One region of the Brevibacillus sp. FIR094 genome, then DNA from elsewhere that is predicted to be linked to it. Evidence: riboswitches for the same ligand, from Rfam matches in the RefSeq annotation. Region 1 holds a riboswitch; each other region holds the start of a gene.

Region 1 (5,577 bases):
TCCTTCTCAGCCTGGTACTGATTATGCCGATCATTTTTGAGTTGAGCGACAATAATGTCTTGAAAAACAAATTTAAACAACAAGATGTTGAGTGTAATCAAGGCAATGAAGGAGAGAAAAATTTTATTACGTAAGCTCATTTAAAGCTTCTCCCCGATAAATACGTAGCCTGTCCCCCATTGTGTTTTAATGAACTGACGCTCTGTTTCCAGCTTTTCACGGAGGTTTTTGATATGGACGGTCACTGTATTGAGCGAGCCATAACCATATCCCCAGACACGGTCATAAATTTGCTCTCGTGTAAAGACGATTCCCGCATTTTCTGCGAGGAATGTAAGCAGTTGAAATTCTTTTGTAGAGAGCTCAATCTTTTGATTACATACATAAACGGAATACGTTTCTTTATGAATTTCTAGGTCCTTGAATTTCAAAACGGTAATTGGTGAAGAGGCTGTTTCCTTCTCAGGCTGCTCTTCCGTATGCTTGCGAATGCGCTCATAGCGACGCAGGTGGGCACGAATGCGAGCGAGCAGTTCTTCTGTATCAAAAGGCTTCGTGATGTAATCGTCTGCGCCGATTTCGAAGCCGACTACCTTATCTACCGCTTTTCCTTTTGCACTGAGAAACAGTATAGGCAAATCCCACTCACGGCGAATCTGAGAGCAGAGCTCGTAGCCACTCATGTTGGGCATCATAATATCCAAAAGGATCAGATTTGGTCGCTCTCCTTGGCTGAGCAGGGAGAGAGCATCTTCTCCGCTCTCTGCGGAGGAAACGGTGAAGCCCTCGTTCTCCAAAATGTCTTCTAGCAGTTCAATAATCTCCAGATTGTCATCGACAATTAAAATGTGATCTTTCACCGGAACAACCCCCAGTTACTTCTATTAATAAGGAATACCATTCAAAGAATGGGTCTTGTCTATCATAACATGCTTTGAGCTGATCAGGGGAAGAAACCCCCGTAAGTTATTAAGTTGTTCTAATAGGTAAGGGTACCTCTTTAGACCAGGTACTAAATTTCGTCAGAAAAAGCCAGAGACATTGTGTCCCTGGCTTTTTATTATTTTGCCGAACGACTATTTTTGAGCTGGTTTTTCCGGCAACGATGCAGCTTGCACCGCTTTTTCCTTTTTCGGAGTTTCTGCTTTTGCTAGAACAGGAACGCTGAGACGCTTAGCGCCTACATAACGCTTGCTCCAGTAGTATGGATCGCTCAACTTGGTGTTGACGACTCCACGACCAGATTCCGAGTGCACGAATGTGCCGTCTCCAATGTAGATACCCACATGAGAAATGCTGCGACCGTTCGTATTGAAGAATACGAGATCTCCTGGCTGCAAATCTTTTCTGGCTACCTCTGTACCTAATTCGTACTGGGAAGCAGAATTGTGAGGCAGGTCTACACCTAACGCATCAAATACGTAGCGCGTGAAACCGGAGCAGTCAAAGCCCTTTTTGGACGAGCCGGAAGATTTGTAAGGGGTACCGTACAAGTCGCTGACTACTTCATTGAGAGAATTCTCCTCAGCAGCCTGTGCAGCGCCTGCCCCCATAGCAAGCATTCCAGCCATAAATAAAGATAAAACCACCTTGCGCAAAAGAAACTGCTCCCTTCGTGAGCCTACGAGGTTAGCTGAAGGGTTCGGTCGAAAGGACGCCCTAGGCTGCTAGGAGTAGCAACCATTCACCCCAAAAACGTGGTTCCCCCGTTTCCGCCAAGCGGAATTCGGCTATTTTTCGATGTTTTTTTACACGCACTCTTACGAAGATTCTACGCCAGTCCTTTTTTTCCTTCTTTTTCATCTATTCGTTCACATATTCGTCACAAAAATACCGTCAAATGCTGTAACGTTTTCGTTCGACAGAGCAAGTTGTATTTCAGCGCAGGCTTGTTCTGCGTTGCGCGACAGCTCGTCCGATTAGGGCAGGAAATTGTCTCCGTCCAAGGACGGAGGGAAAAACCAACCGCACGCCCGTTATGGGAAGCCTATACCGAGGGCTACAATAAGGGCATAACGTTCCACAAGCACCACATGCAAAACGAATGGAGGTAAGCGAGTAATGAGCGAACGGTCTGGCAAAGTTCTACTCGGGCTGGTTCTGCTGCTAGTCGGTGGATTGGTTCTTCTAGATCTGGTGGGTATCGATATCGGAGATTTGCTCGGGTTCATCATTCCCGGTGTGATCATGATATACGGTGCCAAAAAGATTATGGGACAAACCGGTTCACGCTTTTGGGGAATCCTAGTCTTCCTATTCGGGTTCCTGATGTTGATTGGCAAGCTTGACCTACTGTTTCACGCGCTTCTGGCCATTGGGGTAATCTATCTGGGATATCGCTTACTGCGTCCCAGTCAAGAACCTAAGCAAGCTCCACCTACATGGGAGCGTGAATGGGCCCAAAAAGTATTAAAGGAAGATACGCTGGACACTTGGGAGAGAAACGTAAGAAGACGCCCACAATAACACTACGTCGCAAGAGTCTTTTGGATGAACAATATGATGTGATATGATGAGGAGGAAAAAATAATGAGTATCTTTAAACGTTTGCGTGACCTGACAGTAGCTTCGGTGAATGATGCATTGGATTCGATGGAAGATCCGGTAGTAATGCTGAATCAATATATGCGTGACATGGAAGTAGAAATCGGACAAGTTGAAGTAGCGGTTGCCCGTCAGGTTGCACTGGAAAAGAAATTCCGTCAGCAATTGGACGAAGCCAATGCTCTGATCGAAAAACGCGATCGTCAAGTCAAGCTCGCCTTGAGTGAGGGAGAAGACGAATTGGCTCGTCGAGCACTCGCTGACAAGAAGCAGTACGAAGGCCGTGCAGCGGAATATGAAGGTCTCTACCTGTCAGCATCCGAGGCAGCTTCGCAAATGCGTGAGAAGCTGGCTGAGCTGAAGGAAGAGTTCTATAAAATGCGTGCGAAAAGGTTCACACTGATGGCGCGTGCACAAGTAGCTCGTACACAAAAGCAAGTCAATCAAGCAGTTGTCGGTATCGGCAATCAGTCTGCAGGCCGTGGCTTCGCCCGCATGGAAGAAAAAGTGATGCGCATGGAAGCAGAAGCGCAAATGAGTGGACAATGGCGCGAAACGAACCGTGCTTGGGAGAACGCTTTGACTGAACTGGAAAAGGATGATCTCGATGCAGAACTTGCCAGCATCAAAGCATCCATTAATGAAGTAAAAACACCGGTAGCCAAACCAGTACAATCCTAATTCGACAGGAACTGGGGGACTAGGTGTAGAATAGATTGTGTCAATTCGGCAGCCTGTGTACATCAGGCTGCTTTTCCCCTAGGAGGTACGATTCTTGCAGGACTTCTTGGTCTTTTTGCGGCGGTTTATCGCTGAGCCTGGACGCGTCGGTAGTATCATCCCCAGCTCTCGTTTTTTATGTGAGCAAATGTTGAAAAGCGTCGATTGGGCTTCAACCGATGTGATCCTGGAGCTGGGACCTGGCACAGGGGCATTTACCCAAACGATCTATCAGCGCTTGCGTCCCGGCACACATTACGTGCTTGTGGAACGAGATTCCCATTTTCGCTCTATGCTTCAATCACGTTTTCCCGATCTTCCTATCAGGGAGGAAGCGACTAAACTTAGGTCTTACTTGGAGGAGCAGAATCTTGCAGGTGCAGATGTCATTATCTCAGGTCTGCCATTCGCCAATTTTCCACTAGAGCTGCGGGCAGCAATTCTGGACGAAGTTCAATCTGTACTGAAGCCAGGGGGCCTATTTATTACATTCCAATATTCGCTACAACTCCAAGCTGAGTTGCAGGGTCGTTTTCCCTGGGTCAAGATCGACTTTACCCTGTTGAACATTCCGCCTGCATTCATCTATACATGTCGTAATGGTCAAAGTGAAAACGATCAGCATGGGGCGTGAGAGAGGAGACTTTTGTGAAACTGTCCCGTTTGCACAAAATGTTGGCTGGTATCCTGATTATTTTTACGGGAATCGGTCTTTTGTTAGACAGTTTGGGTATCATTTCGTTCGGTCTGTTTGATTTGTGGCCGATGGTGCTTATTTATTTCGGCCTTCGTTTGTGGGGGCAGAAAAATCGAATTGGCGGAGGGATTCTATTCTCCCTGGGGACCATCATCGCGATGGATATGTGGTTTGGTGTCGGGGTTGATGATTTGTTCCAGATTGCAGTGCCAATCGTGTTTATTTATTTTGGGTTTCAGTTGATTCGGGGCAAGAACAGCAGACGAGATCACCGTATGAATCAACCAGTGGGCGATATGGGGACCCCATCTGCTGCGGAGACGATTTTGACAAGTGATGCGAGTGTTACGAGTGACGTGAAGGTTTCAACAGAGGAACGTCCTTGGCTAGACAGCTGGAATAAATGGAAGCATGTTGGTGGCAAAATTCCACATCACGAAAGAATGTCTTCATCACCTGACGACACGTTGCCAAAAGATTCCCGCAGTTCTCTGATTGGAGATTATCACCTGACCTCGGGGCGTTTTGAATTGAATCACTTACATGTCTGGCATGGAATCGGAGATGTTGTGATTGATCTTTCCCGGGCAGTGTTGATGCGGGATGAGGCGGTTCTTGTCGTAGAGGGCTGGGTAGGCGATGTGACAATTTATGTACCTGTCGATCTTCCTGTATCGGTAACGGCAGGGTTGAGTATAGGTGACCTGGAGGTGCTAAGCCACCGTCAGGGAGGTATCAATCGCAGCGTTAAGATTCGTTCAGATCAGTATGATGAAGCGTTGCAAAAAGTAAACTTGCATATCTCGCTGCTTGTCGGCGATATAAAAGTCAAGTACATCTAGGAGGTACTGGCGGATGCGTCGACAGCGATTGGCAAGTATTCAGTGGCAATACGTGCGCTATGGCATGTTACTGGCCGTCAGTGCAGTTACTGCCGCGTTTATTTGCTTCTTTTGGCTATACTTTTTATGGAAAGATCATCCCGGGATTCATCGGTGGTACAACGAAATGATTAGCGACCGCAACTTCGTGTGGTGGCTTCAAGAATATATAGGTATCAATCTGCCTGCTGATCCAGAGGGCTTGATTCAGCTTGCTGCTTTTGTAGTCTCTTTGCCTGCAGGTGTCTTAGTGGCATTGATCATTTCCTATATCATCGGCAATTTGTTGAAAAAGAGACTCAGTGTACTGTGGGAAGCTGCCATGAAGCTTGGGCGTGGGATGCTGTCGTATCGGGTTCCTGAATTGGGCGTCGATGAAGTCGGCGAATTAGGATGGCAGATCAATCGCTTGGCTTCACAATGGGAAGAGCAAGTGGCATCTTTGCAGCGGCTGTCGAACCACAATGCGGCTCTCGCAGAGCAATTGAAGCATGCAGCGGTAACAGAGGAGCGACAGAGATTGGCGAGAGAACTGCATGATGCAGTCAGTCAGCAGCTGTTCGCCATCGCCATGACGACTGCGGCGATGAAACGGCTTGTAGAAAAAAATCCGCAACGTGCAGCACAACAGATTGAATTGGTCGAAGAGATGGCAGCAGCTGCACAAGCGGAGATGAGGGCATTGCTCTTGCATCTTCGTCCGGCTACGTTACAAAACAAGTCATTGAAGGAAGC
Region 2 (5,577 bases), on a different contig from region 1:
TCTTACCTTCCTGATCTGGTACTTCTTCGTTATACCTGGCAACTTCGGTGAAGCTTTGGAGAAAGCAATTGCTGTACTCGTAATCGCTTGCCCGTGCGCCCTCGGTTTGGCAACACCGACCTCGATCATGGCAGGGTCTGGACGCGCAGCTGAGTTGGGCATCCTGTTCAAAGGCGGGGAGCATCTGGAGACTGCTCACCATCTGGATACGATCGTCCTCGATAAAACAGGGACTGTAACCAAAGGCGAGCCAGAGCTGACAGACGTCATTGCCATGGATATCGAAGAACAAGAGCTACTCTCTCTGGTCGGTGCCGCTGAGAAAAACTCCGAGCACCCATTGGCTCAAGCCATCGTTCGCGGAATTACAGATAAAGGAATCACCTTGTCTGATACAGGTTCATTTGAAGCCATTCCTGGTTTCGGTATCCAGGCAACCGTCGCTGGCAAAGAAGTACTCGTCGGTACCCGCCGATTGCTGGAAAAACATCAAATTTCGTACCAAGCAGTGTCTGATACCATGCTGGCACTGGAGCGCTCCGGTAAAACGGCGATGCTCGCAGTCGTCGAAGGCAAGCTCGCTGGCTTGATTGCCGTAGCGGATACGATCAAGCCAACCTCCAAGCAAGCTGTTCAACGCATGAAAGCAATGGGATTAACTGTGATCATGATGACCGGTGACAACCGTCAAACTGCTGAGGCCATTGCCCATGAAGCAGGAATCGATCACGTCATCGCAGAAGTCCTGCCTGAAGGCAAAGCCGCAGAAGTGAAAAAACTGCAAGAACAAGGCAAAAAAGTCGCGATGGTCGGCGATGGTATCAACGATGCTCCCGCACTCGCTACCGCTGACGTTGGTATGGCAATCGGTACAGGTACAGATGTGGCTATGGAAGCAGCCGATATTACCCTGATGCGCGGCGAACTGACCAGTGTCGCAGACGCCATCGAGATGAGCAAACTCACCATCCGCAACATCAAGCAAAACCTGTTCTGGGCATTGGCCTACAACACCTTGGGCATCCCGATTGCCGCAATCGGCCTCCTCGCTCCATGGCTTGCCGGTGCCGCAATGGCCTTCAGCTCCGTATCCGTTGTACTCAACGCACTGAGATTGCAACGAGTGAAGCTGTAACAACAGTAACAAGCGGCTATGTCCGCCTTACCTATACAACATAAAATATAAGGAGAGATTGATCATGACAAATATTACATTGAACGTAGAAGGTATGTCTTGCAACAAATGCGTAGCGCGCATCGAGAACACATTGAAAGAACTGGGTGCAGAAGGCAAAGTAAACCTGTCTGAAAAGAAGGTTGAGGTTTCCTACAACGAGACCAACTTGACTCTTGATGCAGTAAAAGAAGCAATCGAAGATCAAGGCTACGACGTCGTTTAATCAACGAACCAGTACAAGTGAAAGCTCCTGCCTGATTCGTTGAGGCGGGAGCTTTTTACTATTGTGGTAGGAATAGCTGTGGTGGAGAGGAAGAAGCCCATTTCCAGTCTACGCTTCGGCCTACGCCCCGCATGGGGTTAAATTGTCCGCTCCGAAATGAATGTCGGGAGCGCTTCAAAACTGAAAACGTTACAACGATTTTGTATGTGATAAAAGCTTAAAACCCCCGCCATTCATTTCTCCGCTTGGTAGGGCTCCAGAGGCGCTAGGACTGGAAATGTTCTTCTTCCCAAGCAGCTTTTTACTACATCTTGAAAGCAGCATTCAAGCTGTCTTTTAAAAAGCATGTAGAAACTCAACAGCTCGTAGAGGAAACAGGAGAAATAAGCGAAGATCTTTGGACACACCTACCGAGGCGTAGTGAAAAAAAGAGAAACTGCCGTTAGCGTTCACCTCTGAGACGCATCCTGAACAGTCAACTTTGGACGCGGTTTCGCTTTTTTTCACGGAGCCGGGCACCTCATGCTCCCTCGCAGGTGTTCCAAGAATCTGAGTGTTTTCTCCTGTTTCCTCCCCACCCCACCAGCGAGCGAGAATAACGCACTAATCCTTTAATCGAATGAGCAACCGAGAGCTAATCCAATCCGATTCATAAAGAAAGACAAAGTCCGGTTAAAACCGTGCTAAACGAACGTTCACAATAACTGGAAGCGAGCGTATAATTCAAATCACAATCAAGCTCAAACAAGAAACAACACATACGGCCTAGTTCCGAGATTCTCGGAAGCGGGGGAACCAATCTTTTGGGGTTAATCCTGAGTGATCAGGAGGGATGAGGAAATGTCTTCTCTGCCATCCTACCCGTCAGCTAACCTCGTCGGCCAAAGCAGGGAAGGTCATGGATGGATAAAGTCTAGGCATATAATACGCAACAAGGGGATTCCTTGCGGGCGTGTGATAGGCCGATGCAGGCTTTTTCTTTGGGACCTTTGTTCTGGAGAAAAAGAATGGATCGGCCTATTTTTTTATGGAAATACCGATGAGCAGCTTACGCTATACAGACGTTATCGAACAACGTGTGATCGCTGGGAGGCAGTTGGTACGACATAAACCGCTGACAATCGAAATCAGGAAGACAGAGTACAGGGAGTCCTGAAAAGGGACGCCAGGTATTACGTAAGCCTGCGGATTTTCAACACGAGTAAAAATCAAGCGTGCCTGCTTGGTTTTGCTGAAGTGTGGAAATTTCGCGGGCTTTTTACATTTACGAAAAAACGAAGGATGAGGGATACCATGCCCAAAATGAAAGTCCATCAACTGACAAAAGTGTTCGGCAAGCAGCCCGAGCTGGCCTTGAAGCTGCTGGCGGAAGGACGTACAAAAGAACAAATTTACAAGCAAACGGGCCAGTCTATCGGGGTTAATCAGGTCAGTTTTGAAGTCGAGGAAGGTGAAATCTTCGTCATCATGGGCCTGTCCGGCAGCGGCAAATCAACCTTAATCCGACTGTGTAATCGACTGATTGACCCAACGAGCGGAAGCATCGAGATCGATGGGGAAGAGATCGTGGACATGAAGGCATCGGCTTTGCGCGAGGTACGGAGGAAGAAGCTCGGGATGGTTTTCCAAAATTTCGCCCTGTTTCCGCAGCGGACGGTACGAGAAAACGTCGAGTTCGGTTTGGAGATTCAACAAGTACCACCAGAGCTCCGGTTAGAAAAAGCACGGGAAGCGCTCGCGCTCGTTGGATTAACCGAGTGGGAAAATGCGTACCCGGATCAATTGAGCGGAGGGATGCGCCAGCGGGTCGGATTGGCGCGGGCGTTGGCTAATAATCCAGATATTCTCTTGATGGACGAAGCGTTCAGTGCACTGGACCCGCTCATTCGAAAAGATATGCAGGATGAGCTGCTGGAGCTTCAGATGACGATGAAAAAGACGATCCTATTCATTACGCATGACTTGCACGAGGCGTTGCGGCTGGGAGATCGGATTGCCTTTATGAAAGACGGGCAAATCATTCAGATCGGTCGCCCAGAAGAAATCATGGCAGACCCAGCGGATGAATTCGTACGGAAGTTCGTCGAGGATGCCGACCTGTCCAGGGTGCTCGTTGCTGAAAATGTGATGAAACGGGCAGAAGCAATCACACCTGACAAAGGGGCGCGAGTGGCGCTGCAACTCATGATGGATAACGGCGTGTCGAGCTTGTACGTCGTGGACAAAAAGCGCACACTGCTCGGCTTGATTACGGCGTATGACGTATCACTCGCGATCAGTACGGGAGATTCACTGGAGACGATTATGAAAACCGACCTCCCTACTGTTTCACCTGACGCACGTCTGCACAGTTTGTTCCCGATGATGGCAGACCTGCACGTTCCGATTGCGGTAGTGGGCGAGCAACAGCGTTTGCTGGGTGTCATCGTAAAAGGAGCGGTGCTAGGCGGGCTAGTAGGCAAAGTCAATGTCCAAGAACACCAGAGAGCAGAGGTGATGAGTGATGGACGTCGTGCCTAAGCTGCCGATTGGCCAATGGATGGAAGGCTTCGTGGAGGTGCTGGGCCAGTACAAGGGGGTATTGTTTGATCCAGTGTCTATCGTCATTTCCACGATGGTGACATACTGTTCCACGGTTTTGGCAGAGATACCTTCGCTGATTCTTATCTTGCTGCTGGGGGCCGCTACGTGGGTTTTTGCAGGGAGAGCGTCCATGGTCTTTACGGTTATCGGACTTTCTTTCATTCACAACTTGGGGTACTGGGATGAAACGATGGAGACATTGGGACTCGTCCTCACTTCCACGATTATTTCGATCGCTATCGGGATTCCAGTTGGCATTCTTTGCGCGAGACACGATACGTTTCGCAATCTGGTCACGCCAGTACTCGATTTGATGCAGACAATGCCAGCGTTCGTTTACTTGATTCCCGCGATCTTTTTCTTCGGCTTGGGCGAGGTGCCGGGAGTGATTGCCTCCGTTATTTTTGCTTTGCCGCCAATCGTGCGTCTCACGAACTTAGGTATACGCCAGGTCCCAGCGGAAATGGAGGAAGCAGCGGACGCCTTTGGAGCAACTGGCTGGCAAAAGCTTGTGAAAGTGCAACTGCCGTATGCGAAATCGACGATCTTGGCGGGAGTCAATCAGTGCATCATGCTCGCCCTGTCGATGGTGGTCATAGCGGCTATGATCGGGGCGAAAGGCTTGGGTGCAGATGTATATCGCGCCGTTTCGCAAGTGGATATAGGAAGAGGATTCGAGGCGGGGCTATCCATCGTGATTATCGCTATCGTCTTGGATCGACTTACTCAACATGCAGGAAAAAAGGAGAGAAATACATGATGAACAAAACGGTTCCGGCTTTACTGGCAGTGATGATGGGAGCGACAGCTTGGCTTGCAGGCTGCTCCAGTCAAAACACAAACACACAAGTACCGACAGCAACGGTGATCGATCCTATTCCTTCTGAGATGTCGGACAACGCGCTAGGAGAAAAGCTCGACTACAAAATCATCGGAATCGACGCAGGAGCAGGCTCGATGGTGAAGACAGAGGAAGTCATGAACCTGTATGGCTTGGATAAATGGCAGCTTGTCGAAGGCTCCGATGCAGCGATGACAGCAGCTTTGATCAAGGCGTACGAAGCCAAGGAACCGATTATCATTACGGGCTGGACGCCGCATTGGATGTTTAAAAAGATGGATCTGAAATATTTGGCGGACCCGAAGAATGGCTTTGGTGGAGCGGAACAAATCCATACCATCGTGCGCAAAGGGCTGAAAGAGGATCAGCCTGCTGCCTATCAGTTTCTGGATAAGTTCTCGTGGGAGCCAGCCGATATGGAGTCAGTCATGGTCCAAATGATTGACGGAAAAGATCCGGAAGTGGCCGCTGCGGAATGGGTAAAAAACAACGAAGCCAAAGTAGCGAAATGGGTGGAGGGCATACAGCCTGTCCAAAAAGAGAAGCTGACGCTCGCTTATGTAGCATGGGATTCCGAGATTGCCAGCTCGCACGTCGTAGAGCATGTGCTGGAGCAGAAGCTGGGGTATGAAGTCGAATTGAGTCAGGTCCAGACTGGACCGATGTGGGCAGGTGTGGCCATTGGGGATGTAGATGGGATGGTTGCGGCTTGGCTGCCGTCTACAGATACGAGTTATTTGAAAAAATTTGGTG
Region 3 (5,577 bases), on a different contig from region 1:
TCCGCAGGTTCTGGTTGTCTGTAATCGGATGGCCTTGGCGATTCGTCAGGATATTTTCTTCTGACTGGTTGATGGACTTGCTGTTGTCATCCATATGAATCCTCCCTGTCCAGTTTTTCTCATGTGTGGTTCATAACCATGGTTACCGAATGAGGGATTCTTTATGCGAAAAGACTAAATAGCTTCGTAAGCAAAATCATCGTTAAGCACTGGAACCGTGCTACTCTGATTCCACTCCGCTGCAAGTGCGACATCTTCCGGGTACCCCCTGCTGATCAGCTCTTGGCCAGTTGCACATTTCTGCAAGTAAGCGAGAAGATAAACTTGGGCGGATCGGAATGCTGCCACCGCCATTTCGGCCTCTGGTGACAATCGATACCCCTCCAATTCGTGAAGCAGCGCACCTGCCGCAATCATATCCTCCATAGCGGGTCGCAATGCTCCATTTCCCCACCGTTCACCGCAAGCGATGACCGTTACGGTTCCTTTCTGCTGCTGTATGTATTTGGCGACAGATGGCGCATTTCGTAAGCATGCAGCGATTACCTTCGCACCTGTTTTCTTTGCCAACACGGTACAGGTCGATCCGTTTGGCGAGGGTAACACCATTCTACTTCCCATCGGAACCGTTTTCAGACAGGCGGGTGAAAGGGAAATTGGTTCTCCGCGTTTTCCAGCGAGCAACGCTGCTTTTTGTTTCGCGAATGCTACAGCTGACTCATCCTTTACCTGACAAGGATAGACGATACCTCCACGTCCCGTTACGATATCGACACACGTGCTGAAGGAGAGCACATCGATAATGACGATCATATCCGATGCTGCCCCGACCTGTTCCACCCCTTCGTATCCCCAATCAAATCGAGCTGTATAGTCTAGTTGTTGCATACAGGCGTTTCTCCCAAAACCTCCACCATCCTCTATCAAAAATAGTTACTCGTCCCCTTACGTTCGCCGTTACAAATCAAGCCAAGAAACAATATCGTATTATTGTCCCACTAGATTACACAAGAATGGAGTGAACATGGATGTCTGAAATCGAATACGACGACGATCAAGGTGTTTCGGAAAAAAGAAGTCACAGACGCCCAAAAAGAAATACTGTGAGAACGACTGGTATTTTGCAAAACAACCTCGCTGTTGCTCTCACCGCTCACCTCGACCTGGTAAATCTGAACACAGAAGAGGTTGAAGTACGTGTGCAAGTATTGAACTGGGGTAACGCAGTTACGCAAACGAATCCAGTTAGCACCTTGCTTGACATCACGCAATTTATCCCTGCGAATACTCGGACTGCTTTCAATGCGCTGGTCCCCGCTTCTTTCCACTATGAAGTCCGCCTTACCGTAGCAGAAAACAACAGAAATGTCCTTCTCACCACCTATGGCCGTACTTCTATCGGCGGCGGTCAAGTGGTCGGTCTTTCAGTTCTTGACAGTCAATTACAAACTGTCGAAATCGAAACTTGTATTTAACTATTTTGCAGGAAGAAAATGAGGAATTATGGTGAGACGCCATAGTTCCTTTTTTAATCTATTCGCATGCAGGAAAAGGCGTTCGAGACTATCCCAACGCCTTTTTACTTCTACGTCCACGACAAAAAAACTGCCCTCGAAAGGACAGTTTCTTTTAAAAGGAGACTTACAGTTTTACTACGTTCTCAGCTTGTGGGCCACGGTTGCCTTGAACGATGTTGAATTGAACTTTTTGACCTTCGTCCAAAGTTTTGAAACCGTCACCTTGGATTGCGCTGAAGTGAACGAATACATCGTCTCCGCCTTCTACTTGAATGAAACCGAAACCTTTTTCTGCGTTAAACCATTTTACTGTTCCGTTCGTTTGCATTTAAAAAAACCTCCAAAAATTCAATTTGAATATGCTAGTCATATTTACCGAAGCAAATAAAGCTCACATATCATGAAGGAATACCAGATCATGTGCTATGATACGCCTTCATGATATGTGAATTGTACCTACTTAGTAAATATGCGAATGTCATAGGACGGAACTGCAAAATTAAAAACTAAACCTTTTGAAAACCTAAAACAATGAAAGCCCTTCCTCTCTTCCATCCTTGCGGCTCCGATGACCGCGCCAGTGTGAATCGGGGATTCAAAAATGTTATCCATCAGCATACAAACACCTCGATGAATGATTAGGTATCAATTTTTCAAGTAGCAATCTCATTCTACCATGGTTGTCCAACAAAAGCAACCGTTCACCCTTATACTGGGAAGGCGATACTCTGTTACAATAGCAGTGGGAGGGATTTCATTTGCAAAATCAAACTTTGACAACCATTCAATTATCAGAAATGCTTGAAAAGAAAGTGCCTGTACTATTATTGGACGTACGCGACGTCGAGAAATTTACCACCGGCAGCCTCGTTCACGAAAATGCATCGACCCGAAACGTTCCCTATATTCTAATGAAAGAACAGGACAAGCCGTTCGATGAAGAAACCGAAAAACTTGCGAAAAATGTGCAGATTGTTACCGTATGTACAACAGGTAACAAAGCTCAAAAAGCTGCCGCTCTTCTTCGTGAGCATGGTTTTCAAGCAAATGCATTGGAAGGCGGCTTAACCGCATGGAAGGAACAATCAAACGAAGCGAAATGAGCCTAATTTATCAACGATTCTAGCTTTTTACCATATATTACTCCTTTATTTCGATTGGGATTGTCTGATATCGTTGTTCATGCCAAACGAAATAAGCCGAGACTTTCTGAAAAGGAAGTGCGGGGGACTTTTTTGTGGATGAGCAATTCCACATGGGGTGAATCGCCGAATTGGCGTAGGGTTGTTTCCTCAACCCGAATCCGACAACTAACCTCGTAGGCAAAAAAAAGGAGAGATTTGTTTTATGAAACGTTTTGGTTCTGTTACAATCGCGATGACTCTTGGTCTGGGCTTGGCTTTGACAGGCTTTGCTTCTTCTGCTTCCGCAGCATCTAACTGCCCATTGAAGAACGGACAATTCCAATTCAATGTGGGTCAAAATATGGGACAATTCCAAAAAGCACCAAATGCACAACAATTCTATAATTTTTTCCAAAAGCAAGGCTTTGTCCCTGGTCAGCCACAAGCAGTACAGCCAATGCAACAAGGGCAAGCTACACCTGTAAAACCATGCCCACTTCAACCAGGATCTTTTCAACCAGCACCTGTACAACAAGCTCCAGTACAGCAAACACCAGTTCAACCAGCACCAGTTCAAACTGCACCAGCGCAACCTAGCAAAACCGTCACTCAGCCTGCCGCTCCAGCAACTCAAGTGGAACAAGGAAAAACTAGTGATTTTGCGAAACAAGTCGCGGATTTGGTGAACCAAGAACGTGCCAAAGCAGGTCTCAAGCCTGTTCAAATGGACGCAGCTTTGTCCAAAGTAGCGTTGGCAAAAGCACAAGATATGTCTGCTAACAACTATTTTGACCACAACAGCCCAACTTACGGTTCCCCATTTGACATGATGAAGCAGTATGGCATTCAGTACTCGACTGCAGGTGAGAATATCGCCATGGGTCAACAAAGTCCACAAGAAGTTATGCAACAATGGATGAACAGTGAAGGCCACCGCGAAAACATTATGAACCCAGCGTTCACAAAAATTGGTGTAGGCGTCACAAATGGCTACTGGGTACAAGAATTTATCGGATAAAACGCATGGCACGAAACGAAAAGCCGGTGTCTCTTAATTGAGACCCGGCTTTTTCGTGTAGGCGTTATTCTTGCTGTGCTTCAGATGCCTGCTTTTTGGGGGTACAACAGCCGCTATCCTGCTCATCTACCAAAGCAACGTCCTTCTGATGCATTTTTTGTTTGGTTGGGTAAGCAGATACTTGCTGCAGCTCGGCATTGACATCAGACGATTGGTTCATCCGTATGGCCCCCTCGCCGTTTTTTGTGGTGCACCCCTAGTATGCACGCGGTTGTAAACGGCTCATTCCTAAGGAACATTGGAAGCACATGCAAATTCGCCTATCTGCTAATGATATGTTCAAGGTCTTTTAAGGCAGCCGCTGCTGCCGCGACAGGATCTGATTTTCCTCCAACGACTAATAAATCCCCCATGACATCTGTTTCTACCCGTATGGCTTTTGTTGTACCTGATACAGATGCAAATGGATGGGTAAGATCCACCGCACACAGCTCGACTGCCACAGAAAGCGTGCCATTCGCTTCCTTTTGGATCCGTCCGATCAGCTTGGGAATCTTCGTATGCTTTTTCCAGCTCTCGATTTGTAACGAAGTTATTTCGCGAATACTTGCACGTGCGATATCGGTCAGATTTACTTGCGCGCCAAAAGCGGCGTTTGCCAAGATCGTGAGCTTCGAAGCTGTATCCCAACCATCGATATCGTAAGAAGGATCCGGTTCGGCAATCCCCATCTTCTGAGCGAGCTCGACAGCCTCCCCACAGGTGAGCCCCTCCTCCATCATTTTTGTGAGCACGAAGTTAGTCGTTCCCGTAAAAATGCCTTCGACTCGTTTCACTTCACAGCCTGCCAAGTTATACTGCAATAGATCGATCGTCGGCAGAGCTGCTGCTGTTGCTCCACTCACTTTCAACGCGACGCCATGTTTTTTGGCTAGAGTGGCTAAGCCAGAATAATCGACTACAAGCGCGCCTTTTGAAATCGCGATTGCATGTATAGCATTTTCCAATGCATAACGAATAAAAGTAAGACCGGGTCCTCCCTCTTTTTCAGATGGACCAGCCTCGATGAGCACATCCGCTTGAACCGATTTGATAAATTCCAACGCGTTCCACGATGGGTTCCTTGCTTGTTTTGTATGAGCATAGTCTGCCCATTTTCCTGAATCGATTCCGTTCTCATCATAAAGACCGGAAGCCGAACGAACGACTCCCACTAGTCTGACATCCGCTTGATAAAGCTCGCGGTATCGGTTCCGTCGCTGCTCTAGCAGTCTGGCTACTTGCTGTCCAACTGTTCCAAATCCTGTTAACATAATATTCCAACGCTTCATAAGTCAATCTCCTTGCTGTTTATGCTCCATTTATTTCCGCCGTTTTTTTCTACTTTTAGCCTGTATCCGATGCAAATCGTTGCGATTCAGTTTCTTTCCTGTTTTTGCTGAGTAGAGCTCTTCCGTATGATCAATAAACAAAATTCCTTCCAAATGATCCATCTCGTGCTGAATGCACCGAGCCAGGAAATCTTCGGCTTCGATTGTCTTTGTTTCTCCTTGGCGGTTCAACGTCTGAACTTTGACATAATTCGCCCGATGAACGATTCCAAACACACCCGGTATCGAAAGGCAAGCCTCCTGCCCTACCTGCTCACCTGATTTCTCTATCCATACCGGATTGATCAGTTCAATCAAACCGCTACCACAATCCATCACAACCAAACGCTTCGGGATGCCAATCTGGATCGCGGACAAGCCTGCTCGACCTTTCGCAGCGTAAATCGTTTGGGCCATATCATCCAAAATCTTTTCAACCTGTGGAGTAATGGACGGTACTCTTTTTGAAGTTTCACGCAAGATAGAGTCCCCCAGGCGAACGATCCTGCGTTCAGCCATTTTCTTCTCCCTCCCGCATTACTCAGTTT

What was found. Region 1 has a riboswitch for cyclic di-AMP ahead of ACQ5DJ_RS14885 (C40 family peptidase). Riboswitches for the same ligand answer to the same signal wherever they lie in the genome.
Region 2: linked by a shared signal. The riboswitch ahead of ACQ5DJ_RS21965 (quaternary amine ABC transporter ATP-binding protein) and the one ahead of ACQ5DJ_RS14885 (C40 family peptidase) in region 1 are both predicted to bind cyclic di-AMP.
Region 3: linked by a shared signal. The riboswitch ahead of ACQ5DJ_RS05460 (CAP domain-containing protein) and the one ahead of ACQ5DJ_RS14885 (C40 family peptidase) in region 1 are both predicted to bind cyclic di-AMP.

The regions. Positions count from the first base shown of each region.
Region 1 is NZ_JBEAES010000014.1:140,581-146,157, forward strand. It holds gene ACQ5DJ_RS14875 (sensor histidine kinase) at 1-140, opposite strand, end outside; gene ACQ5DJ_RS14880 (response regulator transcription factor) at 141-860, opposite strand; gene ACQ5DJ_RS14885 (C40 family peptidase) at 1,077-1,598, opposite strand; cyclic di-AMP (ydaO/yuaA leader) riboswitch at 1,603-1,742, opposite strand; gene ACQ5DJ_RS14890 (LiaF transmembrane domain-containing protein) at 2,062-2,466, shown strand; gene ACQ5DJ_RS14895 (PspA/IM30 family protein) at 2,530-3,225, shown strand; gene ACQ5DJ_RS14900 (class I SAM-dependent methyltransferase) at 3,320-3,898, shown strand; gene liaF (cell wall-active antibiotics response protein LiaF) at 3,913-4,803, shown strand; gene ACQ5DJ_RS14910 (HAMP domain-containing sensor histidine kinase) at 4,817-5,577, shown strand, end outside.
Region 2 is NZ_JBEAES010000028.1:42,961-48,537, reverse strand. It holds gene ACQ5DJ_RS21975 (heavy metal translocating P-type ATPase) at 1-1,135, shown strand, start outside; gene ACQ5DJ_RS21970 (copper ion binding protein) at 1,200-1,400, shown strand; cyclic di-AMP (ydaO/yuaA leader) riboswitch at 2,153-2,299, shown strand; gene ACQ5DJ_RS21965 (quaternary amine ABC transporter ATP-binding protein) at 2,694-3,920, shown strand; gene ACQ5DJ_RS21960 (ABC transporter permease) at 3,904-4,743, shown strand; gene ACQ5DJ_RS21955 (glycine betaine ABC transporter substrate-binding protein) at 4,740-5,577, shown strand, end outside.
Region 3 is NZ_JBEAES010000005.1:38,219-43,795, reverse strand. It holds gene ACQ5DJ_RS05485 (catalase) at 1-94, opposite strand, end outside; gene ACQ5DJ_RS05480 (2-phosphosulfolactate phosphatase) at 175-888, opposite strand; gene ACQ5DJ_RS05475 (hypothetical protein) at 1,029-1,475, shown strand; gene ACQ5DJ_RS05470 (cold-shock protein) at 1,642-1,845, opposite strand; gene ACQ5DJ_RS05465 (rhodanese-like domain-containing protein) at 2,276-2,620, shown strand; cyclic di-AMP (ydaO/yuaA leader) riboswitch at 2,705-2,857, shown strand; gene ACQ5DJ_RS05460 (CAP domain-containing protein) at 2,865-3,659, shown strand; gene ACQ5DJ_RS05455 (hypothetical protein) at 3,724-3,879, opposite strand; gene ACQ5DJ_RS05450 (homoserine dehydrogenase) at 3,980-4,990, opposite strand; gene def (peptide deformylase) at 5,021-5,548, opposite strand.